DNA from 3 places in the Pseudomonas sp. AC112 genome. Region 2 is predicted to be linked to each of the others. Evidence: riboswitches for the same ligand, from Rfam matches in the RefSeq annotation. Region 2 holds a riboswitch; each other region holds the start of a gene.

The links. Region 2 has a riboswitch for cobalamin ahead of cobW (cobalamin biosynthesis protein CobW). Riboswitches for the same ligand answer to the same signal wherever they lie in the genome.
Positions count from the first base shown of each region.
Region 1: linked by a shared signal. The riboswitch ahead of AC0IYN_RS20580 (ABC transporter substrate-binding protein) and the one ahead of cobW (cobalamin biosynthesis protein CobW) in region 2 are both predicted to bind cobalamin.
Region 3: linked by a shared signal. The riboswitch ahead of cobO (cob(I)yrinic acid a,c-diamide adenosyltransferase) and the one ahead of cobW (cobalamin biosynthesis protein CobW) in region 2 are both predicted to bind cobalamin.

Region 1 is NZ_CEEDCM010000001.1:4,419,458-4,424,703, forward strand. It holds gene AC0IYN_RS20565 (GNAT family N-acetyltransferase) at 1-232, shown strand, start outside; gene AC0IYN_RS20570 (ABC transporter ATP-binding protein) at 350-1,114, opposite strand; gene AC0IYN_RS20575 (FecCD family ABC transporter permease) at 1,111-2,115, opposite strand; gene AC0IYN_RS20580 (ABC transporter substrate-binding protein) at 2,112-3,122, opposite strand; cobalamin riboswitch at 3,239-3,433, opposite strand; gene AC0IYN_RS20585 (hypothetical protein) at 3,503-3,640, shown strand; gene AC0IYN_RS20590 (DNA/RNA non-specific endonuclease) at 4,335-5,246, opposite strand, start outside.
Region 2 is NZ_CEEDCM010000001.1:5,989,467-5,994,712, reverse strand. It holds gene AC0IYN_RS27795 (cobalamin biosynthesis protein) at 1-319, opposite strand, end outside; gene AC0IYN_RS27790 (CbtA family protein) at 316-1,020, opposite strand; gene AC0IYN_RS27785 (CbtB domain-containing protein) at 1,032-1,220, opposite strand; cobalamin riboswitch at 1,318-1,524, opposite strand; cobalamin riboswitch at 1,602-1,801, shown strand; gene cobW (cobalamin biosynthesis protein CobW) at 1,895-2,956, shown strand; gene cobN (cobaltochelatase subunit CobN) at 2,960-5,246, shown strand, end outside.
Region 3 is NZ_CEEDCM010000001.1:4,082,161-4,087,406, forward strand. It holds gene AC0IYN_RS18885 (C40 family peptidase) at 1-532, shown strand, start outside; gene AC0IYN_RS18890 (PQQ-dependent sugar dehydrogenase) at 611-1,924, opposite strand; cobalamin riboswitch at 2,024-2,276, shown strand; gene cobO (cob(I)yrinic acid a,c-diamide adenosyltransferase) at 2,355-2,966, shown strand; gene AC0IYN_RS18900 (cobyrinate a,c-diamide synthase) at 2,963-4,294, shown strand; gene bluB (5,6-dimethylbenzimidazole synthase) at 4,291-4,941, shown strand; gene cbiB (adenosylcobinamide-phosphate synthase CbiB) at 4,938-5,246, shown strand, end outside.

The sequences.
Region 1 (5,246 bases), 1.6 Mb from region 2:
GGAGGTGGTGCGCCTGTTTGTGCTGCCGGCGTTTCGCCGCTTTGGTCTGGCGGGCGAGTTGTACCGTGCGCTGGAGACGCAGGCCAAGGCACAACGGGTCGCAGTGATGTACCTGCACACCCATCCGTTTCTGCCGGGGGCGATTGATTTTTGGCTTCGGCAGGGGTTCGAGGTGGTGGATGTGGACGCTGACCCGGTGTGGCGCACGACGCATATGCAGCGCACTCTCTAACACCACCGCCCACTGTAGGAGCCGGCTTGCCGGCGATGGCGGTGTGGCAGTAAACAGAGATGCAAGCAGGTCTGGCCGTATCGCCGGCAAGCCGGCTCCTACAATGGGATGCGTTGATCAGTTTGGGCGTAGCCGCAGTATCTGCGCCCCATCGAACGGGTCTGTCAGGTAATGCGCCTGCACCCCGAACGTCTCCTGCAACCGCTGCGGCGTCAGCACTTCCAGCGGTTTGCCCAGGGCGACCAACCGCCCGTGATCCAGCACCGCCAAGCGGTCGCAGGTGAGCGCCTGGTTGAGGTCATGCAGGGCAATCAGGGTGGTGACGGGCAAGCCTTGCACACCCTTCAAGATCCCCAATTGATGCTGGATATCCAGGTGATTGGTCGGCTCATCCAACAACAGGATCTGCGGCCGTTGCGCCAACGCACGGGCGATGTGCACCCGTTGGCGTTCACCGCCCGAGAGACTGCGCCAGGCGCGTTGGCTCAGGTGGGTGGCGTCGACGTCATGCAAGGCCTGGTTCACGATGGCGTCGTCGTCGCTGGACCACGGGCTCAGCGCCGACAGCCACGGCGTACGGCCCAGCGCCACGGCGTCGAACACGCGGATGGCGTCGTCGGTGTCGGCCTGTTGTTCCACCACCGCCAGTTGCTGGGCGATGGCGCGGCGGGACAGCGTGCCCAGGCCCTGGCCGCCCAGCAACACGTCGCCAGACGCCGGCGTGCGCAGACCGGCGAGCAGCTTGAGCAAAGTGGACTTGCCGGAGCCATTCGGCCCGACAATCCCCAAGGTTTCACCCAGCTGAACGTCCAAGTGGATATCGCGCAGCAGCTCGACCTCACGCACCTTGAAGCCCAGTCCGGTGCAGCTCAGTACGCTCATCGCGCATTCCTCCGTCCGATCAGGATCAGCGCAAATACCGGCGCGCCGACCAGCGCAGTGACCACGCCGACGGGAATCACCTGGCCCTTGATCAAGGTGCGTGAAAGCACGTCCGCCGCAATCAAAAACAGCGCACCGCCCAACGCACTCGCCGGCAGCAGGCGTGAATGCCCGGTGCCGAGCAGCAAGCGCACGGCGTGGGGAATCACCAGCCCGACAAAGCCGATGGAGCCGACAATCGACACCATCACCGCCGTCACCAGGGCCGCGCAGCCCACCAGCACAAATTGCACGCGGCGCACCGGGATACCAAGTGACGCCGCCGAGTCGCTGCCGAAGGTAAACGCATCCAGCGCCCGTCGGTGCCACAGGCACACGGCCAACCCAGCGACCGCTACCGGCACCGCCAGCCACACCGAGGGCCAGCGCACGCCGCTGAGGTTGCCCAGCAGCCAGAACATGATGCCGCGCGCCTGTTCGGAACTGGCCGACTTGGTGATCAGAAACGCGGTGAGTGCATTGAACAGCTGCGAGCCGGCAATGCCGGCGAGGATGATCTGGCCGGTGCCGCTGGCCGAACCACTGGCACGCGCCAATAGGATCACCAGCGCAAATGCCGCCATCGCGCCGACGAATGCGCCGGCCGACAACGAAATCAAGCCACCGCCCACGCCCATCAACGCCACCAACACCGCGCCAGTCGAAGCGCCAGCGCTGATGCCCAGCAGGTACGGATCGGCCAGCGGGTTGCGCAACAGCGATTGCAGGATCACCCCGCAGGTGGCCAGCCCCGCACCGCACGCGGCAGCGACCAGGGCGCGGGTGAGGCGGTAGTTCCACACCACGCCTTCGTCGATGGGGTCGAGCACGTAGCCGGCCGCCCACAGTTTGTTGGCGAGTACCTGGAGCACCACGTGCGGCGAGATGGCGGTTTCACCGATGGCCACGCCGGCAAGTACGGCGGCCAGGAGCAGGGCCAGGGCGAGCAGGGTGCGCATCATTTAGGCAGGTCGTAGCCGTCGATGGCCGTGGCCAGTTGTTCAAGACCGTCGAACATGCGGATACTGGCCTGCAACGCCAGGGCGTCGAGGATGATGATACGGTTGTTTTTCACCGCGTCCATGTTGCGGGTCACCGGGTCGCTGCGCAAAAACGCCAGTTTCTTTTCATGGTCGTCGGCGGGGTAGCGGCGGCGGTCCATGCGCGCGATCACCAGGAAGGTCGGGTTAGCCTTGGCAATGGTTTCCCAGCCGACGGCGGGCCACTCTTCATCGGACTGCACCACGTTGGACAGGCCGAGGGTTTGCAGCATGAATTCGGGAATGCCTTTATGGCCGGCCACGTACGGGTCGCTGGCCATCTCCGAACTGGAGAACCATACCAGCGCGCTGGCCTGCTTGAGGCCTTTGCCTTGCACCGTGGCGACGGACTTGGCCAGGCGTGCCTTGAGCTCATCGTTCAACTGCTGGCCGCGATCCTGAACGTCGAAAATCTGCGCCAGTTGGCTGATGCTCTTATAGATAGTTTCGATACGGAACGGCTCCAGCCGTGTGCCGTCGGCGCCCACCAGGTTGTCCTTGCCTTCACAGTCGGAGGGCAGCAAGTAGGTGGGGATCTTCAGTTCATGGAATTGCTCGCGGGTGCCGACCACGCCTTGCGGCCCGACCACCCATTCCAGCTCGGCGGCCACCAGTTGCGGGCGCTTGGCGATCACGGCTTCGAAGCTCGGCTCGTTGTTGGCCAGGCGCTCGATGCGGTCATTCTGCGTTTTGTATTGCGGCAACACACTGTTGAACCACAGCGAGGTGCCGACCACTTTGTCGCCCACGCCCAAGGCATACAGCATCTCGGTGGCGGCCTGGCCGATGGTCACGCTACGGGCGGGGGCTTGCTGGAAGGTGAGGCTGCTGCCGCAGTTTTCCACGATCAATGGGTAGTGGGTGGGCGCGGCGTGGGCCAGGGCACAGTAGCCAATGCCGGTGAGCAGGGCGGTAACGCGTGGCAGCATGAGGCGATCTCCGAGTGAACCGTACGTGGAACTGGGGAGGTACGGTTCGGAAACACACCCTCGAGCGCTGTGGTAGAGACAGGCAAGAATGTCCTTCCCGGACACCCCGCCGGTTAGTGATTGAGCTTGAGCCGGCAGGTCTCCTGACTGATGCGTCGTCGCCACGCTCCGGCCTTCCCGGACAAGGTCCAGTGGCATCGAGGAGCAGGCTCAGCACCTACAGTTGCGGGGGCAGTTCCGATTGGCGCGCAGGTACCGCGCTTCGGATTCCCTATTAGTCCCGTTTGGGAACCGGCGCGGTATGGTAGTCGATCGCGAGGTTGAACGGGAGGCCGTGAACTCAACGGTAGCTCTGGGCTGGCACGCCGGTCGACGTTGCGGTGATCGGCAAAGCCGTCGAAGGGCAGGATTTGAAGGGTCTGCAGATTTACTACTCGGGCACCGATGCGCAGAAGGACAAAGTGCGTGCGGCGGTTGAGAAGTCGCAGGCGCAGTTTCATTACATCAATGCGCAATGAGGGGCGGCCAACGGGCGCAGGTATCTACACCTCGCTGGGTACGGCGCTGGCGACTTGACGGCCGGGCGCAATCTTACTGTTAACCTCCGCGATCCAGAATGTGGGAGCTGACTTGCCTGCGAAGGCGGCCTCACAGACGACCGCTATCTGACTGTAACCCCCCCCGGCGATCCAAATGTAGGAGCTGGCTTGCCAGCGGTGGCGGCCTGACAGCCGACCACAATCTAACTGTCGCCCCGCGATCCAAATGTAGGAGCTGGCTTGCCAGCGATGGTGGCCTGACAGCCGACCTAGATGTTGGATCTTACCGGGTACATATCCGTTATTTAGGTAAGGGCTGCTATGGGTTCCGCCCTTACGGCGGGTCACTTTGGAAAAGAGCCCCAAAGTAACCAAAGGGCTCTTGCCCCAACACTCGGCACCTCGCTCACGCTCGGTGTGCCCGTAATCCGCCAGGTATTTGGGGGGCCGCCGCCACGCGCCATCCATGGCGCGGGGCGGCTAAACCGGCATCCCTGCCGGTTTACCCCCCAAATCCCTGTCGAATTCCGGCCAGCGTGTTTGACGGGGCGCCTGAGATCAAAAGCAGGATCAAGATCAAGATCAAGATCAAGATCAAGATCAAGATCACGAGCGGCTCGCTTCGCATCGTGGTTGGTTTGGGTGTGACGCCGTTCAACAGGTGAAGCCTCGGTCAGAGACGAATGTCCTCTGGACCTTGTATCAGCGCTTCAATGCGCGTGCCGGTGGCGCGTTCTTCGTTGCTGAAACCGTCGTAGTCGGCCAGGTTGGCGAAGCGGATGCCGGTCAGGCGTTCTATCTGGATCACGCTGCGCTGGTAGGTCCTGAGTTGGCCGAACACCAGGTCGAGTTGGCCCAGTTCGCGGCTCTGGTCGATCATGTAGGCACTGGCCGAAGGCTTGCCGTCATCGCTGAGGTAGGCGACGACTTTCCAGAATGCCTTGGGGATCTGCACGCCGCGGTACACACGGTCGTCGTCGGCGAATACCGGGCCGCTGAACACGGTGGCCCGGGCTTTCCAGCGTTGGGTGTTGTCGAGGATGTAGTCTTCAAGCTCCAGCCAGGTCTTCTGGTTGAACCCGCTCATCTGCGGTGAACAGTTGGTGAAATGAAAGGTGTCGAGGTTGGCGGTTTGCGCCGTGTCGCCCCAGTTGGGGTCTTGGCGGCGGACCAGGTGGCCGCGGTCCAGGCCATTGCTGGCATAGAGCGCTTCGCCCACCTGTGCGTCCGTGGGCAGGCGGCCGTCGTAGGCCCAGGTGTCGTTGCTGCGGACGATGTCTACGTGCTGGCCGCCGTCGATGTTGACGCCCACGTACAGTGCGAGGCGCTTCGCGCGTGACATCGTGATTGAGAAGTGCGTGTAGTCCAGGCGCTTCTGTGTATCACCCGCCAAGGCCTCCTCGACCGTGGGCCAGGACACCGCGAAGCTGCCGAGAAAGTCGTCAGCGTAACCGCGCCGGTCCTTCAAGTCTTTGGCCGGTGTGACGCGGGGTGTCGCCGCTCGCGCCGCCAGCAAGGTGGGGCTCGGTGCGATCAATGGGCGCAGGTCGGCGAGCCGGGGGCGGTACGAAAGGTCGATTTTGGT
Region 2 (5,246 bases):
GACCGAGGTGTTCAGCCAATGCCAGGGCGGCGCTTTCAGCGATGCCGTAACAGCCGGTGTGGGCAAAAACCACCTTGGACTTGTGGCTCAGGCGGTTTTCGAAAACCGCCAGTTGCTCGGCGCTGAAACACTGCAACGTCAGGTCCAGTGCTTTGGCCAGCGCCAGCAGGCCTGGTTCGTCCTGTTTGCGATCGATACTGGCCAGCGCGGTGATGCGCTGGCGCTCGATACCGCCCTCGGCGAGGGCTGCATCAAACAGGGCCAGCAAGGCGTGAACATCACAACCGCGCTGGCAGCCCAGGCCGACCACCAGGATCATGCCGCGTAACGATCGTCACGGTTGCGGCGGAACAGCCACGCACTGATCAGACCCAGGGCCAGCCAGAATGCGACGTTGGTCAACTGCGAAGCGATCTTGAACTGGGCTTCCAGGGCTTCCGGGGCCAGCATCGAGTGTACTTCTGGCTGTGGAGCACCGATCACGTGCGGCACCACCAGGATCGCCACGCCCAGCGCTTTGAGCAGCCAGTTGCGACCGAACACAATCAGCGCGATACCGGCGGCGGTCGACGCGGCAGTGCCGATCCACCAGATCTGCCGTTGCGCCAGGTCTGCCGCAGCGGTGCCTGGCAGCTCGGGCGGCAGGCCCAGGGTTGGCGCCAGTACAAAGGTTGCGTAACCCGCCAGGCCCCAGAGCAGGCCTTGCGCCGTGCGGGTCGGCGCACGCAGGGTGTACAGGCCGGCCAGCATCAACGCAAAACCGACCGCGACCACCAGGTTGCCGCCGGTGGTGGACAGCACGCGTTGCCAGCCATCTTCGGGTTCCCAGGCTTCGGCGTCGTGGGTGTGGGCGGAGGCACCCTCGGTGTGCACATGGGCCACTTCGGTGGCGGCCGGGGCGTTTTCGTAGGTTTCCGCCTGCAGAATCAGCGGGGCGACCCAGAAGCTTTGCAACAGGGTCAGCAGCAGGGCGGCCAGGAGACCGGTGAAACCTGCGGTTTGCGCGATACGCTTGATCATGTCGGCAGGTCTCAGTGGCACGGGAACGCGGCGCTGTGGCGGGTATCGTGGGCGGCGTTGTGCACGGCCTCGATGTGCGAGAAACCGGCGAAGTACACCAGGCACGCGCCGAGGATCGACGCGCCGATGGCGGCGGTCAGGCGTTGGCTCAGGGTGGCGGAGCTGCTGGCGGTGTGCGAGGTGCTGCTGATGATCGACATGGCGCGTCCCTTCTGGGTGTCAGGGTGAAACGAGCGCATGAAAACCCCGCGAGCCAGGCACGCGGGGTTCTGAACAGCGCCCGCCCACCGCGGGTTTGTTATCTGATTTTTTCGGGCCGGTCTCCGGGCTTGCGAGGGGGCTCCTGGGGAGTCCTTAAAGCGTCGCCTTCCCATGCATCTGCACAGTGGCTGTGACACTTCGCTCGCTTACCGTTGCGGGGGCAGCACCGGACTGGTCATAACGCTATGACGCACCGGTTTCCCGTTTCACCCTGTGAAGGGCACCCGAAACAAGGTGTGTAGGAGAGCATGGAGGGATTGGGGGAGTCAATTGGGATATGTACCCAGCCACCCCATCATTGACCATCCCCCAAGCACTGCGTAGCCTTGCACCCTCGAGGTTCTTCAGCCCAGGCTGAAGCTAAGAAGGGAACGCGGTCCAAGCCGCGGCTGCCCCCGCAACTGTAAAGGGTTCATCTGACTGCCACGCCACTGCCATTACGGCGGGAAGGCGCAGCCAGCGCCGGTCGCATGACCCGCAAGCCCCAAGCCAGGAGACCTGCCTCGCAACCGATTTTCCACTTCAACCGGGCGGGGTGATCCGGTGACGAAATCCGCTGCTGCGTGCCGTCGCAGGGCCTATCGTCCCGTATGCCCGCCCCCAAGGGCATCCGATGAAAACACTGGCCAAACTTCCCGTCACCATCGTTACCGGCTTCCTCGGCTCGGGCAAGACCACCTTGCTGCGCCACATGCTCGACAACGCCCAGGGCCGCCGTATCGCGGTGATCGTCAATGAATTCGGCGAGTTGGGTATCGACGGTGAAATCCTCAAGCAGTGCTCCATCGGTTGCACCGAAGAAGAAGCCAACGGCCGCGTCTATGAGCTGGCCAACGGCTGCCTGTGCTGCACCGTGCAGGAAGAATTCTTCCCGGTGATGCGCGAATTGGTCGCCCGTCGTGGTGACCTCGACCATATCCTCATCGAAACCTCCGGCCTGGCCCTGCCAAAGCCGTTGGTACAAGCCTTCCAGTGGCCGGAAATCCGCAGCGCCTGCACCGTTGACGCGGTGATCACCGTGGTCGACAGCCCGGCCGTGGCCGCAGGCACCTTCGCGGCGTTCCCGGACCAAGTCGATGCCCAGCGCAAGCTCGACCCGAACCTGGACCACGAATCCCCCCTGCACGAGCTGTTCGCCGACCAACTGGCCAGCGCCGACCTGGTAATCCTCAACAAGAGCGACTTGATCAGCCCCGAAGACCTGGCCCGCGTGCGCCTGGAAGTCGCCGAAGAACTGCCACCCGCGGTGAAGATCATCGAAGCCAGCAGCGGTCGCCTGCCGCTGGACGTGCTGATCGGCCTGGGTGCCGGCTCCGAAGAGCACATCGACGGTCGCCACAGCCATCACGATCATCATCACGAAGGTGAAGACGATCACGATCACGACGCCTTCGATTCCATCTCCATCGACCTGCCGCAAGCCGACGAAGCGCTGCTGCTCGACGCCCTGACCCAGTTGGTGGTGCAACACGGCATCCTGCGTGTAAAAGGCTTCGCCGCAATCCCGAACAAGCCGATGCGTCTGCTGATCCAGGGCGTGGGCACGCGTTTCGACAAGCACTTCGACCGTGCCTGGAGCGCTGACGAGCCGCGTATTACGCGCCTGGTGCTGATCGGTCAGGACCTCGATGCGGCCGGCCTTGAAGCGCAACTGCGCGCCGCCCTCAGCGTTTAACCCATGCACCTGCTCAGGACCCAGCCCGGTGGTTTCGTCTCGGACGACAATATTGCCGACCTTGGCCAGACCCCCGCTGAACTGGTGATCCTGTGCAGCGGTGATTCCAGCCTGGCGCTGCTGGCCGAAGCGGCCCAGCAGTTGCCCGACGACTACCCCAGCTTTCGCCTGGCCAACCCGATGCAGGTACAGAACCATGCCTCGGTCGACCTGTATGTCGATGAGGTGCTGCGCCATGCCAAGGTCATCCTGATTTCGCTGCATGGTGGCATCGGTTATTGGCGCTACGGCATCGAGCGCCTGGTGGAGCTGGCCGAGCGTGGCGTGCAGCTGATCCTGGTGCCGGGGGACGATCGCCCGGACCCGGAGCTCAGCGGCCTGAGTACTGTCGGCGCAGAAGAACGTGATCGCCTCTGGCACTTCCTGCGCCAGGGCGGCATGGGCAACGCCTTGGACTTTTATCGCTGCCTGGCCAGTGGTTACCTGGGCCGCGACTACACCTGGGAAGCGCCGCAAACCCTGCCGCGCACGGCGATTTATCACCCCAGGCACGCCAATGCCCGCCTGAATGATTGGCAGGCCGACTGGAATGCCGAGTGGCCGGTGGCGGCGGTGCTGTTCTACCGCTCCCATTTGCAGGCGGCCAACACCGGTTTTATCGACGTGTTCTGCCAGCGCTTGCAGGCCGCGGGGCTTAACCCGTTGCCAATGGCGGTGGCCAGCTTAAAAGAGCCCGGCTGCCTGGCGGTGGTCGAGGACTGGCTGGATGAGGTGGGCGCGGCGGTGATCCTGAACACCACCGGCTTCGCCCAGTCCAGCCCCGAAGCGCCGCACTTGCGGCCGTTTCGCCGCAATATCCCGGTGATCCAGGCCATTTGCGCCCAGGACAACCAACCTGGCTGGGAAGCCAGCGAGCAAGGCCTCGGCCCGCGTGACTTGGCCATGCACATCGCCCTGCCGGAGCTGGATGGACGGATCATCAGCCGGCCAATCAGCTTCAAGGACCTGGCCTGGCGCAGCGAGCGCAGCCAGTCGGATGTGGTGTGCTACCGCGCAGCGCCCGAGCGCATGGATTTTGTCGCGGAACTGGCGCGACGCTGGGTCGAGTTGGCGCGAGTGCCGAATGCGCACAAGCGCATCGCGCTGATTCTTGCCAACTACCCGACCCGCGACGGTCGGATTGGCAATGGCGTGGGCCTCGATACCCCAGCGGCCGCGCTGAATATTTTGCGTGCCCTGCAGGCTGAAGGCTATCCCCTGCCGGAGACCTTGCCCGACAGTGGCACGGCGCTGATCCACGACTTGCTCGGCGGTGTCACCAACGACCTGGACAGCCTCGACCTGCGCCCGTGCCATCAAAGCCTGGGCCTGGACGACTACGCGGCGATGTTCGCTCGCCTGCCCGAAGCCAATCGGCAGGCCGTACTGGAACGCTGGGGCGCGCCACAAAGCGATCCGATGTTCCGTGATGGCCGCATGATGATCGCTGGCCTGCGCCTGGGCCTGACCTTTGTCGGCATCCAGCCGGCCCGGGGTTATCAGGTGGACGCCAGCGCGGTGTACCACGACCCGGACCTGGTGCCGCCCCACGCGTACCTGGCGTTCTACTTTTGGCTGCGCCACACCTACGGCGCCCATGGCGTGATCCATGTGGGCAAGCACGGCAACCTCGAATGGCTGCCCGGCAAAGGCGTGGGGCTGTCGGAAAACTGCTGGCCCGACGCGCTGTTGGGGCCGCTGCCGAATATCTATCCCTTTATCGTCAACGACCCGGGCGAGGGCGCCCAGGCCAAGCGTCGTACCCAGGCGGTGATCATCGATCACCTGATGCCGCCGCTGACCCGTGCCGAGACCTATGGCCCGCTGCGTGACCTTGAGCTGTTGGCGGACGAGTATTACGAAGCCCAGTTGCTGGATCCGCGCCGCGCCCTGGAATTGCAGAAAGACATCCTCAAGCTGGTGCGCGAAACCCGTATCGACCAAGAACTGGAGCTGGCAAGCGACGCCGATGCCGCCGTGTGGCTGCCGCGCCTGGACACTTACCTGTGCGACTTGAAGGAGTCGCAGATTCGCGACGGCTTGCACATCTTTGGTGAGTCGCCCGCAGGCCGCTTGCGTATCGATACCTTGCTGGCATTGCTGCGCATCCCGCGTGGCGATGGCCGTGGCCCGCAGTCGAGCTTGCTGCGGGTGCTGGCCAAGGCCTTCGACCTGGGCTTTGACCCACTCGATTGCGCCCTGGCCGAGCCGTGGACAGGACGGCGCCCGTTGGTGCTGCAGAAGATCGACG
Region 3 (5,246 bases), 1.9 Mb from region 2:
CTCGGCCCGCCTTATTCTCATTGTTTGCGCCGCGCTGCTCAGCGCCTGCGCAAGTCGTCCACCGCCTCCCGCTCCTGTAGCGGTGAAACCCAAGCCGGTGTTCAATTATTCCACCCAGAATTTTTCGCCTGCGGCCGAAGATGTGCTCTTCCGCGCGCTGGGCCTGGTCGGCACGCCTTACCGTTGGGGCGGCAACACGCCGGACTCCGGCTTTGATTGCAGCGGCCTGATCGGTTTTGTCTTCCGCGATGCGGCGGGGATCTCCCTGCCGCGCACCACCCGCGAACTGATCGTGATGCGCGCGCAGGATGTCAGCGAGCAAAACCTGCAGACCGGCGACCTGCTGTTCTTCGCCACCGGTGGTGGTTCCCAGGTCAGCCACGCCGGGATCTACGTGGGCGAGGGCCGCTTCGTGCACGCACCGCAAACCGGCGGTACGGTCAAGTTGGATACCTTGTCCAAGGCGTATTGGCAGAATGCCTACCTGAGCGCCAAGCGCGTGCTGCCAGGAAACCTGGCGCGCAACCCCTGACACGCCGCCGTGTAGTAGCCGGCATGCCGGCGATGAGGCCCTTGAAGCCGCCATCGCCGGCAGGCCGGCTCCTACCGTTTATTTAGCGGCCGACACGCGCCACACCTTGTTCCCCACATCATCGGCCACCAGCAAATCCCCCTGCTGATCAATTACCACGCCCACCGGCCGGCCCATAGCTTTCTCATCCTTGTCGAGGAACCCCGTCAGCACGTCCACCGGCTGTCCTTTGGGTTGCCCGCCCTCGAACGGCACAAAGATCACCTTGTAGCCACTGTGCGGCTTGCGATTCCACGAACCATGCTGGCCGATAAATGCGCCGTTGCTGAACTGCGCCGGGAGTTTGCTGCCCTCGGCAAACGTCAGCCCCAAGGACGCCGTGTGCGGGCCTACTGCGTAGTCGGGTGCAATTGCCTTGGCCACCAGATCCGGATTCTGCGGTGATACGCGCACATCGACATGCTGGCCGTAGTAGCTGAATGGCCAGCCATAGAAGGCGCCATCCTTGACCGAGGTAATGTAGTCCGGCACCAGGTCGCTGCCGATCTCGTCGCGCTCATTCACCGCCGTCCACAGCTTGCCGCTCTGGGGTTCCCAGGCCATGCCGTTGGGGTTGCGCAGGCCGGAGGCGAAGAGGCGGTGCTCGCCGCTGGCGCGGTCCACTTCCCAGATCGCAGCCCGACCCTGTTCCGCTTCAAGGCCGTTTTCCCCCACATTGCTGTTGGAGCCGACGCTCACGTACAGCTTGCTGCCGTCCTTACTGGCCACCACGTTCTTGGTCCAGTGGTGGTTGATGCTGCCGCCCGGCAGGTCGACGACCTTGGTGCCGGCTTGCTTGATCGCGGTTTCACCCGGTTGATAGGGAAAGCGCAGCAACTTGTCCGAGTCGGCCACGTACAGGTCGTTGCCGACCAGTGCCATGCCAAACGGCGAATTGAGATTTTCGAGGAACACCGTGCGGGTTTCCGCGACGCCATCGTGGTCGGCGTCACGCAGCAGCGTGATGCGATTCGGGCTTGGCACGCCGGCACCGGCGCGGCCCATGACTTTTTCCATCACCCAGCCACGAATGCCTTTGGCGTCATCCGGCTTGGGTGGCGCGTTGGTTTCCGCCACCAGCACGTCACCGTTGGGCAGCACATACAGCCAGCGCGGGTGGTCCAGGCCGTCGGCAAAGGCCGCCACCTGGGTGCCAGCGGCGGCGGTGGGCTTCGCGCCTTTGGGCCAGCCGATGGCCGGCGCGATATTCACGGTGGGGATCAGCGTCTTGTTCGGTTCCGGCAGCTTGGGCGAGGGGCCGGTGCCGTCGGAGACCTGGAGGGTGGAGCTTTCACCACAGGCGGCGAGGGTGCCGGCGACCATGATGAGTAGGGCGAGTCTGGTTTTGTGCATGGTGTTCTCCTTGATACCTGTAAGGGTAGAGGAGGGCAGCAGTGCGATGGTTCAAGTGCAAGGCCAGCTTTAATTGACGCTCCACCCCCAACCCACTAACCTTCGCCGCTTGTTCCAGGTGCTCTGTGACCCATGGGTCGATGGAGTGAAACAGGGAAGCCGGTGAGTGAGCGCGCTTGTACACAGTGCTGCCGCGATTCCGGCGCTGCCCCCGCAACGGTAAATGAGTCAAGACGGCGCCTTTTGCCACTGTATCGCGAGCGATATGGGAAGGCGCGCCGTCGGCCTGCCTGCTCGACAAGAGCAAGCGTCACTCATGAGCCCGGAGACCGGCCTGAAACATCCAACAGCATCACGGTGGGCGATGCTTGGCTGTCTTTTTTCTTTTTTCCTGCCCGCCGTTTTTGTCCAGCCCCAACGGAGAGCTGCCATGACCGATTCCCCCGACCGCGACGAACGCCACCTGGCGCGCATGCTGCGCAAAAAAGCCGTGATCGACGAGCGCATCGCCAACTCCCCCAACGAATGTGGCTTGCTGCTGGTATTGACCGGCAACGGCAAAGGCAAGAGCAGCTCCGCGTTCGGCATGCTGGCCCGGGCCATGGGCCACGGCATGCAGTGCGGCGTGGTGCAGTTCATCAAGGGGCGCAACAGCACTGGCGAAGAGTTGTTCTTCCGCCGCTTCCCCGAGCAAGTGCGCTTCCATGTGATGGGCGAAGGTTTCACTTGGGAGACCCAGGACCGCCAGCGCGATATCGCCGCTGCCGAAGCCGCCTGGGCGGTTTCCCGTGAATTGCTGCAAGACCCGGCCATCGGCCTGGTGGTGCTCGACGAGCTGAACATCGCCCTCAAGCACGGCTACCTCGATTTGGACCAGGTTCTCAGCGACCTGCAAGCCCGCCCGCCGATGCAACATGTGGTGGTCACCGGTCGGGGTGCCAAGCCTGAATTGATCGAACTGGGCGACACCGTCACCGAAATGGGCATGCTCAAGCACGCCTTCCAGGCTGGCATCAAGGCACAGAAGGGCGTCGAACTTTGAATCAGCCCCGTCATTGCCCGGCTGTCCTGATTGCCGCACCGGCATCCGGCCAGGGCAAAACCACCGTCACCGCCGCACTGGCGCGGCTGCACCGCAACCTGGGGCGCAAGGTGCGCGTGTTCAAATGCGGCCCGGACTTCCTCGACCCGATGATCCACGAGCGTGCCAGCGGTGCGCCGGTTTACCAATTGGACATGTGGATGGTCGGCGAACAGGAAAGTCGCCGCCTGCTGTGGGAAGCGGCGGGGGAGGCGGACCTGATCCTGATCGAAGGCGTGATGGGCCTGTTCGACGGTACACCGTCCAGCGCCGACCTGGCCCGACACTTCGGCGTGCCGGTGCTGGGCGTGATCGACGGCACGGCCATGGCGCAGACGTTCGGCGCCTTGGCGTTGGGCTTGGCGCGTTATCAGCCGGATTTGCCATTCGCTGGCGTACTGGCTAATCGCGTCGGCACCCTGCGCCATGCGCAATTGCTGGAAGGCAGCCTCACCGAAGGCCTGCGCTGGTACGGCGCCTTGTCCCGCGAGACCGGTATCGAATTACCCAGCCGCCACCTCGGCCTGGTGCAGGCCAGTGAACTGAATGACCTCGATGCGCGCCTGGACGCGGCTGCCCAAGCGTTGGGCAGCAGTTGCGAAGTAGCGTTGCCGCCACCGGTGACCTTTGCCGCGCCGCAAGTGATCGACGCCGAGCCATTGCTCAAGGGCGTGCGCATCGCCGTGGCGCGTGACGAAGCCTTCGCCTTTACCTACGGCGCCAGCCTCGACCTGCTGCGGGCAATGGGCGCCGAATTGAGCTTCTTCTCGCCGATCCATGACCGCGAATTGCCTGACGCCGACAGTCTTTATCTGCCTGGTGGCTACCCGGAATTGCACCACCAGGCGCTGTCGGAAAACACCCCGATGCTCGACGCTATCCGTGCCCACCACGCGGCCGGCAAACCCTTGCTCGCCGAGTGCGGTGGCATGCTCTACCTGCTCGACTCGCTGACCGATGTCGACGGCACCCGCGCCGAACTGGTTGGCTTGTTGCAGGGCGATGCCGTGATGCAAAAGAAACTCGCGGCCCTCGCCCTGCAAAGCGTCGAATTGCCGGAAGGTACGCTGCGCGGCCACACCTATCATCACTCCCTGACCACCACCGAGTGGCAACCGATTGCGCGTGGCCTTAGCCCCAATGGCGGGCGCGGTGCCGAGGCGGTTTATCGCCAGGGTCGGATGACGGCATCCTACGTACATTTCTATTTCCCATCGAATCCCCAGGCGGTGGCCGCATTGTTCGCGCCCGATCTTGTAGGAGCCGGCTTGCCGGCGATGAGGCCATGACCGACAACGCCTTCCCCGAGGCCGACCGCCAAGCTGTCTACCGCGCCATCGCCGAACGCCGCGACATGCGCCACTTCAGCGGCGGCACTGTCGCCCCCGAACTGCTGCACCGTCTGCTCCAGGCCGCGCACCAGGCGCCGAGTGTTGGCTTGATGCAACCGTGGCGTTTTATCCGTATCAGCGACCGTGCCTTGCGCGGCCAGATTCAACAACTGGTGGAAGTCGAGCGCGTACGCACTGCCGAAGCCCTGGGCGAGCGCTCCGATGAGTTCATGAAGCTCAAGGTTGAAGGCATCCACGACTGCGCCGAAGTGCTGGTGGCGGCGTTGATGGATGACCGCGAGCGGCACATTTTCGGCCGGCGCACGTTGCCGGAAATGGACATGGCATCGCTGTCCTGCGCGATCCAGAATCTGTGGCTGGCAGCCCGCGTTGAAGGCCTGGGCATGGGTTGGGTCTCGCTGTTCGAGCCGCAGGCGCTGGCCGACCTGCTGGGTTTGCCGCCGGGTGCCAAACCCCTGGCCGTACTGTGCCTGGGGCCGGTGGACGAGTTCTATCCGGCACCGATGTTGCAGCTCGAAGGCTGGACCGAGCCTCGGCCATTAAGTGACATGTTGTATGAGAATGTGTGGGGAGTGAGTCAATGAGTGTGGCCTTGCTGTGTGTCGCTGCCGTGGCGCTGGATGCGCTGCTGGGCGAGCCCAGGCGCTGGCATCCGCTGGTGGCGTTCGGCAATTTTGCCGGGCGCATCGAGCAACGTTTCAACAGCGGTGGTCGCGGCTGGCGCAGCCATGGTGTGACCGCGTGGGTTATCGCCGTGGTGCCGCTGACCCTGGCGGCGACGGCCTTGTCGTGGGCGCCGTATATCGGCTGGGTCCTGGAGATCCTGGCGTTGTACTGCGCCCTCGGCATGCGCAGCCTCGGCGAGCATGTGATGCCGGTGGCCCAGGCC